Regions from separate parts of the Phyllobacterium sp. YR620 genome, predicted to be linked through region 3. Evidence: predicted binding sites of a transcription regulator. Region 3 holds the regulator's gene; each other region holds the start of a gene.
What was found. Region 3 encodes LexA, which represses DNA repair genes until DNA is damaged. Its sites were predicted from a motif close to TGTTCNNNNTGTGTTCNG; they were not measured.
Positions count from the first base shown of each region.

Region 1: BLR72_RS03360 (ATP-dependent helicase) is a predicted target of LexA. The motif match lies at 1,823-1,840, and genes of this name have one in related genera.
Region 2: BLR72_RS19885 (putative DNA modification/repair radical SAM protein) is a predicted target of LexA. The motif match lies at 1,252-1,269, and genes of this name have one in related genera.
Region 4: BLR72_RS12955 (ATP-dependent helicase) is a predicted target of LexA. The motif match lies at 1,166-1,183, and genes of this name have one in related genera.

Region 1 covers NZ_FNJP01000001.1:725,613-728,761, forward strand. The annotation lists gene BLR72_RS03360 (ATP-dependent helicase) at 1-1,778, opposite strand, end outside; gene BLR72_RS03365 (glucose/quinate/shikimate family membrane-bound PQQ-dependent dehydrogenase) at 2,030-3,149, shown strand, end outside.
Region 2 covers NZ_FNJP01000007.1:18,087-21,235, reverse strand. The annotation lists partial or broken gene BLR72_RS19890 (ATP-binding protein) at 1-762, shown strand, start outside; gene BLR72_RS22835 (hypothetical protein) at 785-919, opposite strand; gene BLR72_RS19885 (putative DNA modification/repair radical SAM protein) at 1,271-2,503, shown strand; gene BLR72_RS19880 (UdgX family uracil-DNA binding protein) at 2,503-3,149, shown strand, end outside.
Region 3 covers NZ_FNJP01000003.1:480,860-484,008, reverse strand. The annotation lists gene BLR72_RS14130 (RHS repeat domain-containing protein) at 1-880, shown strand, start outside; gene lexA (transcriptional repressor LexA) at 1,046-1,765, shown strand; gene BLR72_RS14120 (ComEC/Rec2 family competence protein) at 1,759-3,149, opposite strand, start outside.
Region 4 covers NZ_FNJP01000003.1:238,905-242,053, reverse strand. The annotation lists gene BLR72_RS12960 (arylsulfatase) at 1-1,055, shown strand, start outside; gene BLR72_RS12955 (ATP-dependent helicase) at 1,262-3,149, shown strand, end outside.

The sequences.
Region 1 (3,149 bases), on a different contig from region 3:
TCGAACTCCAGTCCCTTGGCTGAATGCAGCGTCATGATGTTGACGGAGTCAAGGTTCTCGTTCCGCTCGGCATCCATGACCAGCGCGACATGTTCTAGGAACGAGCGCAGCGACTCGTATTCCTCCATCGAGCGAATCAATTCCTTGAGGTTTTCTAGACGGCCCGGCGCTTCGGCCGACCGATCCGCCTGCCACATCGCGGTATAACCGGATTCGTCGAGGATCCGCTCGGCGAGTTCCGTATGCGGGGTATTGTCGATGAGCGCCTGCCAGCGCTTGAAGTTCTCGATGACTTCACGCAACGCTGAACGCGGCTTCGGCTTCAGCTCTTCGGTTTCGACAAGGTCGACGGCGGCATCGAACATGCTGATGTCGCGGGCGCGGGCATAATCATGCAATTGGCGGATCGCTGCCTCGCCAAGCCCGCGCTTCGGCGTGTTGACGATGCGCTCCAGGGCAAGATCGTCGGAAGTCTGCGCCACGACACGCAGATAGGCGAGGGCATCGCGTATCTCGAGGCGTTCGTAAAAACGCGGTCCGCCTACAACCCGGTAGTTCAGTCCGAGCGTGACGAAGCGGTCTTCGAATTCGCGCATCTGGTGGGAGGCGCGCACGAGGATCGCCATGTCGTTGAGATTGTGGCCGCGACGCTGCGCCTGCTCGATTTCTTCGCCGACAGCGCGGGCTTCCTCTTCGGAATCCCAGGCGGCGTGGACATTGACCTTGGCATCGTCTGGATTTGCCGCATCGGTGAAGAGCGTTTTGCCGAGCCGGCCTTCATTGTGCGAGATGAGGTAGGAGGCAGCACCGAGAATATGGGCGGTCGAGCGATAGTTGCGCTCGAGGCGGATGACCTTGGCGCCGGGGAAATCCTTCTCGAAGCGCAGGATATTGTCCACCTCCGCGCCGCGCCAGCCATAGATGGACTGGTCGTCGTCGCCGACGCAGCAGACATTCTTCGACCCCTGCGAAATCAGGCGCAGCCACATATATTGGGCGGTGTTGGTGTCCTGATACTCGTCGACCAGAATGTATCGGAACTTTGCGTGATATTCCTTCAGGACATCCGGATTGGCGCGGAACATGCGGATCGGATGACATAAAAGATCGCCGAAATCGCAGGCATTGAGCGTCTTCAAGCGGTTTTGATAGGCCGTATAGAGTTCGCGCCCCTTGCCGTTGGCAAATGACCGCGCATCGCCCTCCGGTATCTCAGCCGGACCGAGGCCCTTGTTTTTCCAGCTGTCGATCATCAGCGCGAATTGCTTGGCCGGCCAGCGCTTGTCGTCAATTCCCTCGGCCTGGATGATCTGCTTGATGAGGCGGATCACATCGTCCGTATCGAGAATGGTGAAATCGGATTTGAGCCCGACAAGTTCGGCGTGCCGGCGCAGGAGCTTGACACCGATCGAGTGAAACGTGCCAAGCCAGGGCATGCCTTCGACGGCGCCGCCGACAAGGACCCCGATGCGCTCTTTCATCTCGCGCGCTGCCTTGTTTGTGAAGGTCACGGCGAGTATCTGGCTCGGATAGGCTTTACCAAGTGAGAGGATATGCGCAATGCGGGAGGTCAGAACGCGGGTCTTGCCCGTGCCGGCACCGGCGAGGACGAGGACCGGTCCCTCCGTCGTCTCCACGGCAAGGCGTTGCTCGGGATTGAGGCCATTGAGGTAAGGCGGTGCGCCGCGCGCCTGCATGGCGCGCGCAGCTATGCCCGATGGACGCCGCGGCGCCTCAGGTTCATCGAAGAATGGAATATCGTCAGGCAATCCGGCCATTTGAACCCAATGTAATGATTCGGGATCGAAAAACCAGATAAAAGCGATACAAAAAGAGAACGGGCGCGCGCTGAGACGGCCCCGGGCGGTGTATATCTCCAGTTGAATTGTTCCTTAGTCGATATTGCTTCAAGCAATTTAAAGGCTTACCCATTTTGACCAGAGCCGACTCTGGCAGTCGCCGGCGCATTCGCAGCCGCATGCCAAGGCCACCGAACCGAACCTGATTGAGCCTGGAAAGGACCCCCACCATGGCAATCACTCTGACGGCGCTCATCTTCTTCATATTTGCAGCGGTGCTTGGCGTCGGCGGGATCTGGCTCATTATTCTCGGCGGCAGCTGGTACTATCTTATCGCTGGCATCCTCTTCCTTGCCACGTCGATCCAGCTTTTTCGCAAGCGCAGTTCCGCCCTCATCATCTACGCCGTCCTGGTCATAGGCACGCTGGCCTGGGCAATCTGGGAGATCGGGTTCGACTGGTGGCAGCTTGCGCCGCGCGGCGGCGTGATCATGCTTTTCGCGCTCTGGTTGCTGACCCCATGGATCCGGCGTGAGCTCAACGAGGAAGAGGGAAGGTCGCCCTCTGATTTTCTGCCGGCACTGCCATTGGCCATCGCGGCAATCGTCGGGCTCGGCGTTGCCGGCTACGCGATGACAGGCGATCCGCTTGAGATCGTGGGCGAACTCAGCAAGGAAGTCATCGTTGCCACGCCTGACCTTGGCGGCAATGTGCCGGACAATGAATGGCACCAATATGGCCGCACGCCCTATGGCCAGCGCTATTCGCCGCTGAAGCAAATCACGACCGAGAATGTCGGCAACCTGCAGCTCGCCTGGCAATATCAGACCGGCGATGTGAAGCTGCCGCAGGACGTTGGGGAAACCACCTATCAGGTCACGCCGCTCAAGGTCCACGATACGCTCTACCTGTGCACGCCGCACAATTGGGCGATCGCTATCGATGCGGCGACGGGCAAGGAGAAATGGAAGTTCGATCCGAATGTCGGTCTCAACCCGGATCGCCAGCATCAGACGTGTCGCGGCGTCTCCTATTATGCCGATCCGAATGTGACGGCGGGGCAACCCTGCGCCGAGCGCGTGTATCTGCCGACGTCTGACGCCCGTCTGATTGCCCTCGATGCGGCCAATGGCCAAATCTGCCCATCCTTCGGCGACAAAGGCACAGTCCATCTTGAAAAGGGCATGCCTTACAATCCCGCCGGCTATTACTATTCGACATCGCCGCCGGTCATAGCGGCTGGCAAGATCATTGTCGGGGGCGCCGTCAATGACAATTACTCGGTCCACGAACAATCCGGGGTCATCCGCGCCTTCGACATCAATAACGGCGCCCTGATCTGGATCTGGG
Region 2 (3,149 bases), on a different contig from region 3:
CTCGCAATAAACGCGAGGGATGCCATGCCCGATGGTGGCAAGCTGACGATCGAGGTCGGCAATGCTTCGCTCGACGATGCCTATGTGCGGCGCAATCCGGAGGCGGAAGCCGGTCAATTCGTGATGCTGGCGGTCACGGATACGGGGACGGGCATGACGCCCGCCGTCCTCGCCCAGGCGTTCGAACCGTTCTTCTCGACGAAATCGGTCGGTCGCGGCACTGGGCTGGGCCTCTCCATGGTCTATGGTTTCGTCAGGCAGTCAGGCGGTCACGTCAAGATCTATTCGGAAGTTGGCCAGGGCACGACGGTAAAACTCTATCTGCCGCGCGCGCAGCAGAACGAAGACGAATTGATCGAGACCGATCTTGGCCCGACGATCGGCGGCACGGAGACGATCCTCGTCGCCGAGGACGACGAGGAGGTGAGGGCGACCGTCGTCGAAATGCTGGGCGACCTCGGTTATCGCGTGCTCAAGGCCAAGGATGCGGCGAGCGCGCTATCGATCATCGAGAGCGGCGTTCCGATCGACGTGCTCTTTACCGATGTCGTTATGCCTGGACCGCTGGGAAGCCCCGAGCTTGCGCGCCAGGCTCGCCAGCGCCTGCCGCAGATCGCCGTGCTCTTTACGTCGGGCTATACGGAAAATGCCATCGTTCATGGCGGGCGGCTCGACCCGGGCGTGGAACTTCTTTCCAAGCCCTATCAGCGTGAGGCACTCGCCCGCAAGATCCGGCATATTCTTGCGCTGCGCCGCGAGAGGGGATAGTCGAATTCGCCTTTCGTCAGCGCCCTTTCGGATTCTCCAGGCGCTTCGCAGTCGTGCTAAAGGCCGCAGGCGCCGCCGCTTTCACTTCCTGCGCCTTCGCCTGTTTGGGTTTTCGAACTTCCTTGTTGCTACGTTGTTGACCTTTGGCCATATCGCTCTCCTGCTCGTGATGGCGGGAGCATTGACGCTCGCAAGCGCTGGCATGCCGTCAGAAAGACCCAGCGCTGCACCCAGTTAGAGAACCATTGGCAGGCGGCGTCAAACGCTAAGTTTCAAGTGCAACATATTAATCGATAACTTCGAGCAAAGCGAGCCGGCGCTCCTCTGATCCACAAGGGCCGCCGGTGCGAGATTTAGGTGGGCTCAATAAACAAGGTCGGATCGGCCGGGAACCGCTTTCCTGCGTTCGATGAGGTGTAGGGTTGATGCTTCCGATTGGCGCGCTCCTTTTCTGATAAAGCTCAGTCTTGACCTGGTTGCCCCAAGAACATATCATGAACATATGAAGAAGAGCTTGAAACAGCGGTTGGCCATCTTGTCGGATGCTGCGAAGTACGACGCTTCCTGTGCCTCCAGCGGAACGGTGAAGCGTGACTCGTCCAGGTCGGGCGGATTGGGATCGACCGAGGGCGCAGGCATATGCCACGCTTATGCACCCGATGGCCGCTGTATATCGCTCCTCAAAATTCTTCTCACGAACTTCTGCATTTTCGACTGTGCGTACTGCATCAACCGATCTTCGAGCAATGTGGAACGGGCGCGCTTTACGGTAGAGGAAGTGGTCTGGCTCACGCTCGAATTCTACCGGCGCAATTATATCGAAGGCCTGTTCCTTTCATCGGGCATCATCCGCTCATCGGACAACACCATGGAACAAATGGTCCGCGTTGCCCGGGAATTGCGCACGACCCACGGCTTTCGCGGCTACATTCATTTGAAGACGATACCCGACGCTTCGCCGCATTTGATCGAGGAGGCCGGGCTTTATGCCGATCGCCTTTCCATCAACATCGAATTGCCCACGGATTCGGGTATTGCCCGTTTTGCACCGGACAAGCGACCGGGCGAAATACGAAAGTCGATGGCCGACCTGCGGCTGAAAATCGAGGCGGCAAACGAGCCGACCCTGCAGACAAAGCGGCGTAAGCGTTTTGTCCCGGCAGGCCAGAGCACGCAGATGATCGTCGGCGCAGATGGGGCCAGCGATGCGACGATCCTGCGCGCCAGCTCGCGCCTTTACGGTGGATACCAGCTGCGCCGGGTATATTATTCCGCGTTCAGTCCCATCCCGGACGCGTCCAAGAACCTGCCGCTGATCCGGCCGCCGCTCGAACGCGAGCACAGGCTTTATCAGGCGGATTGGCTCTATCGATTCTATGGTTTCGACATTGAGGAAATCACATCGGCGCGGCCGGACGGAATGCTGGATCTGGACATGGACCCAAAGCTCGCCTGGGCTCTGGCGCATCGTGAGCGATTTCCCGTGGATATCAACCGGTCGGCGCGCGAAATCCTGCTGCGCATTCCCGGGCTTGGAACGAAGACGGTCAAGGCGATCCTTTCGGGGCGGCGGCATCGGCGCTTACGGCTCGAAGATTTGCAGCGGCTTGGCGTGTCGTTGAAAAAGGTCAAGGCGTTCATTGTCGCTGACGGCTGGTCGCCGCACCGGCTGATAGACAGTGCCGACCTCAACCACATGTTTCAAAGAAAACCCGAACAACTCGCATTGCTCTGATGCGAAGCGTCATTCTGGAGGGCAGGGGAGATTTCATCGAATGGCGCGATGCCGCGCGGCGCCTGCTGTCGCACGGCATTGAACCCAACGACGTCATGTGGAGCGATGCCGCAGGGGCATCAGACATGCTCGGCCTTTCGATCCCCGACGCTGGCGAAGCGGCGAACGGGTCCCATGCCGTCACTGCAACTGAAAGATTCATCGACCTCGCCGAAACAGTTATCTGCCACAGCAGCCCCGCACGGTTTGGCCTGTTGTACCGGATCCTGTCGCGGATGCAGAGTGACAAGAGCCTGTTGAACATGGCTTCCGACGAGGACGTGGCGGCAGCGCTGAAACTGGAAAAATCGGTACGGCGCGACAGGCACAAGATGAAGGCATTTGTTCGCTTCAAGGAGGTCGTCCACCAGGAGGCCCGCGCACGAAGACAGTTCGTGGCGTGGTTCGAACCCGACCACTTTATCGTGGAGCGTGTGGCGCCGTTTTTCCAGCGGCGTTTCACGGATATGGATTGGATCATCGCCACACCCCGGGGGTCGATGATGTGGGACGGCCAAAATCTTGTCACGTCACGCGAGCCTGCGGAAAAGTCGACTGCCTCCGATGCGACCGACGATCTCTGGCGTACCTATTACGCGAGCATCTT
Region 3 (3,149 bases):
CGGTGTCGTGTACACGCCCGACGCCAAATGGACGGTCGATGGCGGGCTGGAGATCGGCACAGTCGAAGACGATACGATCGATCCCTCCACAAATCTCGAACGTTCCGATTTCGACCGCAAGGCGATCTCCCTGTCGGTCGGCTACAAGGACGAGGATCGCATTGCCGCGCGCATTCGCGGTGAGACTCGTTTTGAAGATTCCGACGATGATACCCGCGATCTCAACACCTACCTCTTCGCAACGGGCTTCAGCTGGAAGACGAACGATAGCTGGCGGCTGCTCGCCAATATCGATTCAGTTCTCTCGGACTCGAACGGTGATGGTTCGTTCAGGGATGGCGACTATGTCGAAGCCTCGCTCGGATATGCCTACCGTCCGATCACGAACGACCGGCTGAACGCTCTCCTCAAATATACCTGGCTTTACGATCTTCCGGGCGAGGATCAGGTCAGCGCGGTGACCGGCGACGAATACGGGCCAGCACAGCGCAGCAACATTCTTTCCGCCGATTTCACCTACGATCTCGTTCCCTGGCTGTCCGTCGGCGCGAAATACGGCTTCCGCTACGGTCAAGTGCGCGAGCGGCTTCAGGACGATCTCGACGCATTCTCCGATTGGCAGACTTCCTCAGCGCATCTCGGCATTGTTCGAACCGATTTTCACATCGTCAAGAAATGGGACGCCTTGCTGGAAGGGCGCGTCATGTACATGGCCGAGGCGGATACGACAGATCTTGGCGTGCTCACCGCCGTTTATCGCCACGTCGGCGACAACTTCAAGGTCGGCGTCGGCTATAATTTCGGCAATTTCTCCGACGATCTGCGCGACCTGACGCTCAACGACCGCGGTGTGTTCTTCAACGTCGTCGGCAAGTACTGACGCATGGGCGTTGTTCATCGCGCAGGTGCCGGCAACGGGCCAGATGCGCTATTTGGATATCGGCGCACTCCTTCTACACGACATATTAATACTTGTGGAACACAACTGGAACAGATAGTGTTTGTTCTGGTTTTGTTTTTCCGATTCCGTTTCGAAGGATCGCCGATGCTCACGCGTAAACAACACGAACTTCTGCTCTTTATCCATGAGCGCCTGAAGGAAACCGGCATCCCTCCATCCTTCGACGAGATGAAGGATGCATTGGACCTAGCGTCCAAATCGGGGATACATCGGCTGATAACAGCGCTCGAGGAACGAGGTTTCATTCGACGGCTTGCTAACCGTGCGCGGGCGCTGGAAGTCCTGCGCCTGCCGGATTCAATTGCGCCTGGTCTCAATGCGCAAAAGAAATTTTCGCCAAGCGTGATCGAGGGCAGCCTCGGCCGCAATGTCGCCCCCCCCCGCCCGCAGCCACGCGCTTCGGATGACGACGGTGCGCCGACGATCGTCAACATACCCGTCATGGGCCGGATCGCGGCCGGTGTACCAATCTCCGCCATCCAGAATCAGACGCACATGATTGGCCTGCCGCCGGACATGATCGGCAGTGGGGAGCATTATGCGCTGGAGGTCAAGGGCGATTCCATGATCGAGGCGGGCATCTTCGACGGCGACACGGTCGTCATCCGGCGCGGCGACACGGCCAATCCCGGCGAAATTGTGGTCGCGCTTGTCGATGACGAAGAGGCAACCTTGAAGCGCTTTCGGCGCAAAGGGGCATCGATTGCTCTCGAGGCCGCCAATCCGGCCTATGAGACGCGCATATTCGGGCCGGATCGGGTGCGCGTGCAGGGTAAGCTGGTCGGTTTGATCCGCCGTTACTGACGGATCGGGTTTTCCTGATCGTCTGCCGGTGGCTTGGTCTTTGCGGCACGCCGCTGCGGTTTTTGCTCCGCAAGATTGCGGGCGGTGCGGGAAAAAGCCCGATAGGCGTTCCATGGGCGCTGAGGGGAGCCCACGGCGTAGGTAATGTTTGCAGACTGGAGGCGTGCCTGCAATTGTTCTACAGCAAATGCAGCCGCATCTAGCCCGGACGGTGGATCGACCTTGTTGTCGCCGAACCTGATTTCTGCGGAACCGCGTAGCGCCAGGTCCTGCGCCGTAATTACAAGAACGTCCCCCGGCTCGCAGGTTGCTGTGGGACCGGTGAAGGCAAGGACGACGATATCGCCCTCGGCACAAGCAGTTGATTTTTTGGTCGGATCGTCCGTGTAGGCGACGATCAGGCCGCCGGCTTCCCTCGCCAGGCACACGCCGTCGGCGCACTCAAATTGTCCATCGGCCGGCGATGCGCCATTCTTTGCCGGCGTGAGCACTTGAATTGCGCCGTACCCCTGCTGCCAGTTATCGAGGGTGAAACGGCTTGCCGTTGCGCGGTTCACCGTCAGCGCGTCGTCGGGGGCGCTCAAGGCGACGAGCCTGCCCTCTTCGGCAATCACTATATCCGGCGGACGTGCAGAGCGGAGCGGCACTATGGCCAATGCCATTACTGCAAATCCAACGAGCCGCAGCCGCGTTGTCAGCAACATGAGGAGGACCAGTCCCGCGGTCATCAAAAGCAGGCTCGTTTGCGGCATTGATCCGAAATTGCCGCTCGGCGAATGCGCGCCAACCATCTTCGCGATCGCAATGACCCATTCGATGCCGCGTTCCATGACAGCAAACGGCAGCCAATCGAGATCAAATGGCATCGCAAGAACAGCAAGCACCGCAAACGGCATCACAAAGATCGAGACAACGGGCAGCGCCAGCGCGTTGCCCACAAGCCCAAGCGGCGCTGTGTTGTTGAAATGGTAGGCGGCGAAGATCGAGCTCGCCGTCCCGGCAACCAACGAAGTCATGGCGATAGCGCCGACATGGCTTGCCGCCATCATCGGCAAACGCAGAAGCAATCCCTCGCCTTTCGTTCGGTTTGACCTGTTCTTTCGGCGCGATCTCCAGCCGTAATATGCAATGAGCGCGCCTGTCGCCGAATATGACATCTGGAAACTCGGTCCGAGAATTTCATGCGGAAGCAGCGCTATCGTGATCAAAGCGCCGATGGCGAGATTGCGCATGGAGATTGCCGCGCGATCGGCCATCATGGCAATGAGCATCACCGCCAGCATCACGAAACTGCGCTGCGCAGCTACATCGGCGCCCGAGAGCAGGAGATAGAAGCCGGAACCGGCAAGGGCGACGAATGCCGCCAGTTTTTTCATTGGATAGC
Region 4 (3,149 bases), 240 kb from region 3:
GCACCGGCGCCAACCAGACCTGCACCGACGAGGGCCCGCTGACACTGGAGCGCTCGAAGACGGTCGACGAGGAAATATCGAGCCACGTCATCGATTTCCTTGATCGCAACGATCCGAAGAAAACCAACAAGCCGTTCTTCGTCTGGTACAACCCCGCGAGAATGCACATAACCACCGTGCTTTCCGACAAGTATCTCGGGATGGTCGGCGAACCCGGCGGCAAGGACTGGGGTGTAAACGAGGCAGGCATGAAGCAGATGGACGACAACATCGGCTACGTGCTCAAGAAGCTCGAGGAAATGGGACAACTCGATAATACGATTGTTGCATTCACCACCGACAATGGTGCCGAAACGATCACCTATCCTGACGGCGGTACTACACCCTTCAAGGGTGGCAAGCTGTCGACCTGGGAAGGCGGGATGCGGGCGCCGCTCGTTGTGCGCTGGCCCGGCCACATCAAGCCCGGCACGGTGAAAAACGACATGTTCGCTTCCCTCGACTGGTTGCCAACCCTCGTTGACATTGCTGGCGGTCCTAAAGGCAATGAATTGAAGAGCGAAATCGAGAAGGGAACATATCCCGGGATTACCAAGACCACACTCGATGGCGTTAATCAGCGCGACTATCTTGAAGGAACGTCGGACAAGTCGGCCCGCGATACATTCTTCTACTATTCCGGCAAAGACCCGTCAGCCGTCCGCTACAAGAACTGGAAGATGTACTTCGCGATGGTATCCGATGCTCCGCAGGGATTCCTGACCGGTGTCATTCCGTATAGCTGGACACAGGTCGTCAATATCAAGCGCGACCCGTTCGAAACCTCTGTCGGCGATCAGATAAAGACGCTTTTCGGTATGGGCGGGGCAATCTCGGCTCCGGCGACTGCCTACGTCTACGACTGGAACATGCTCCCGATCGGCCAGGCATTGTGGCTCAAGGAACTCCAGAGCTATATCGACTTCCCGCCAATGCAGGACCCGGCGAGCTATAACCTCCAACAGGTGATCCAACAGGTTCAGGCGATGAAGCAAGCGCATCATCCAAGTGAATGACACGAATAATGCGGACGTCCCCTAGGGGCCGTCCGCATTCGGCGATTAGCCACTTCGGCTCAATTCACCTTTTGCCGTCGATATTCTCGCGACTACACGCCAAACGCGAAAGTTCTTCATTTGTTCGCAGGCCAAGCTGGAGTAGTCTTGCGCAACGACTCACCGCTGCCGCTACGCAGCCGACCGACTTGCCGCAATGAGGGACTATGGGCGCTGCCTATCTGGAGAAACTTAACCCCGAACAGCGGCTTGCCGTCGAATATGGAACACACTTGCTTCCATCGACCATTGGCGGGCCGTTGCTTGTCATTGCCGGCGCCGGATCCGGTAAAACCAACACGCTTGCCCACCGCGTGGCGCATCTCATCGTCAAAGGTACCGATCCACGGCGCATTCTTCTGATGACCTTCTCACGCCGGGCTGCCTCGGAAATGGCGCGACGGGTAGAGCGTATCTGTACGCAGGTGCTGGGCGCAAATGCCGGAGTCTTGACCGACGCGCTGGCCTGGGCGGGCACGTTTCATGGCATTGGCGCGCGCCTGCTACGCGATTATGCCGAACAGATCGGCCTCAATCCCGATTTCACGATCCACGACCGTGAAGACAGCGCCGATCTCATGAACCTTGTTCGCCACGAACTCGGTTTCTCTAAGACGGAAAGCCGTTTTCCGACCAAGGGAACATGCCTTGCCATCTATTCGCGCGTCGTCAACTCGGAGGTACCGCTCGCTGAGGTGCTGCAGGCATTCTTTCCCTGGGTGGCCGGGTGGGAGAAACAGCTGCGCGAGCTCTTTGCCGCCTATGTCGAAGCCAAGCAGCTGCAGAACGTCCTCGATTATGACGACCTGCTGCTCTACTGGGCGCAAACCGTCGGCGATCCGATGCTCGCGGAAGATATGGGCTGCCGTTGGGATCACGTTCTCGTCGATGAATACCAGGACACCAACCGGCTGCAGGCCTCGATTCTTTTGGCTTTGCGGCCGGCGGGCGTCGGTTTGACCGTCGTTGGCGATGACGCGCAATCGATCTATTCATTTCGCGCAGCGACCGTACGCAACATCCTGGATTTCCCTGCCACCTTCACCCCGCAGGCGAGTATCGTCACCCTTGACCGTAACTATCGCTCGACCCAGCCGATCCTTGCCGCAGCCAACGGCGTGATCGATCTGGCGCGAGAACGCTTTACCAAGAACCTCTGGAGCGAGCGCGAGTCGGCGGAGCGGCCGCGCATGGTGACCGTCAAGGACGAGGCGGACCAGGCCCGCTACATCGTCGAACAGGTACTCGAAAATCGCGAAACGGGAACCTTGCTGAAACAGCAGGCCGTGCTTTTCAGGACGTCGCACCACAGCGGCCCATTGGAAGTCGAACTGACGCGCCGCAACATTCCTTTCGTCAAGTTCGGCGGCCTCAAGTTCCTCGACAGCGCCCATGTGAAGGATATGCTTGCCTTGCTGCGTTTTGCGCAAAACCCACGCGACCGCGTTGCGGGCTTCCGGCTTATGCAGATCATCCCAGGCGTCGGCCCGACCTCGGCGCGCCGCGTTCTCGATGAAATGGCCGAGCAGCCCGATCCGCTCGGCGCGCTCGCGCAGATCGCCCCTCCTCCCCGTGCGGGCAATGACTGGTCAGCTTTCGTCAATGCGCTGAACGACTTGAAGCGCGGAACGACCTGCTGGCCTGCCGAACTCGAGCGTGCGCGCGCCTGGTACGAACCGCACCTCGACCGCATTCACGAGGATGCCGAAATACGCAAGACGGATTTGCTGCAACTCGAACAGATCGCCGCAGGATATGCGTCTCGCGAGCGTTTCCTCACGGAACTCACCCTCGATCCACCGGATGCGACGAGCGACCAATCGGGCGTTCCGCTGCTTGACGAGGACTACCTTATCCTGTCGACGGTCCACTCCGCCAAGGGACAGGAATGGAAATCCGTCTTTATCCTCAACGCCGTCGATGGCTGCATTCCGTCCGACCTCGGCGCCGGAACGACGGCCGAACTCGAGGAAGAGCGCCGCCTGCTTTATGTGGCGATGACGCGTGCCAAGGATAGCCTCCACCTCATCCTGCCGCAGCGTTTCTTCACACACG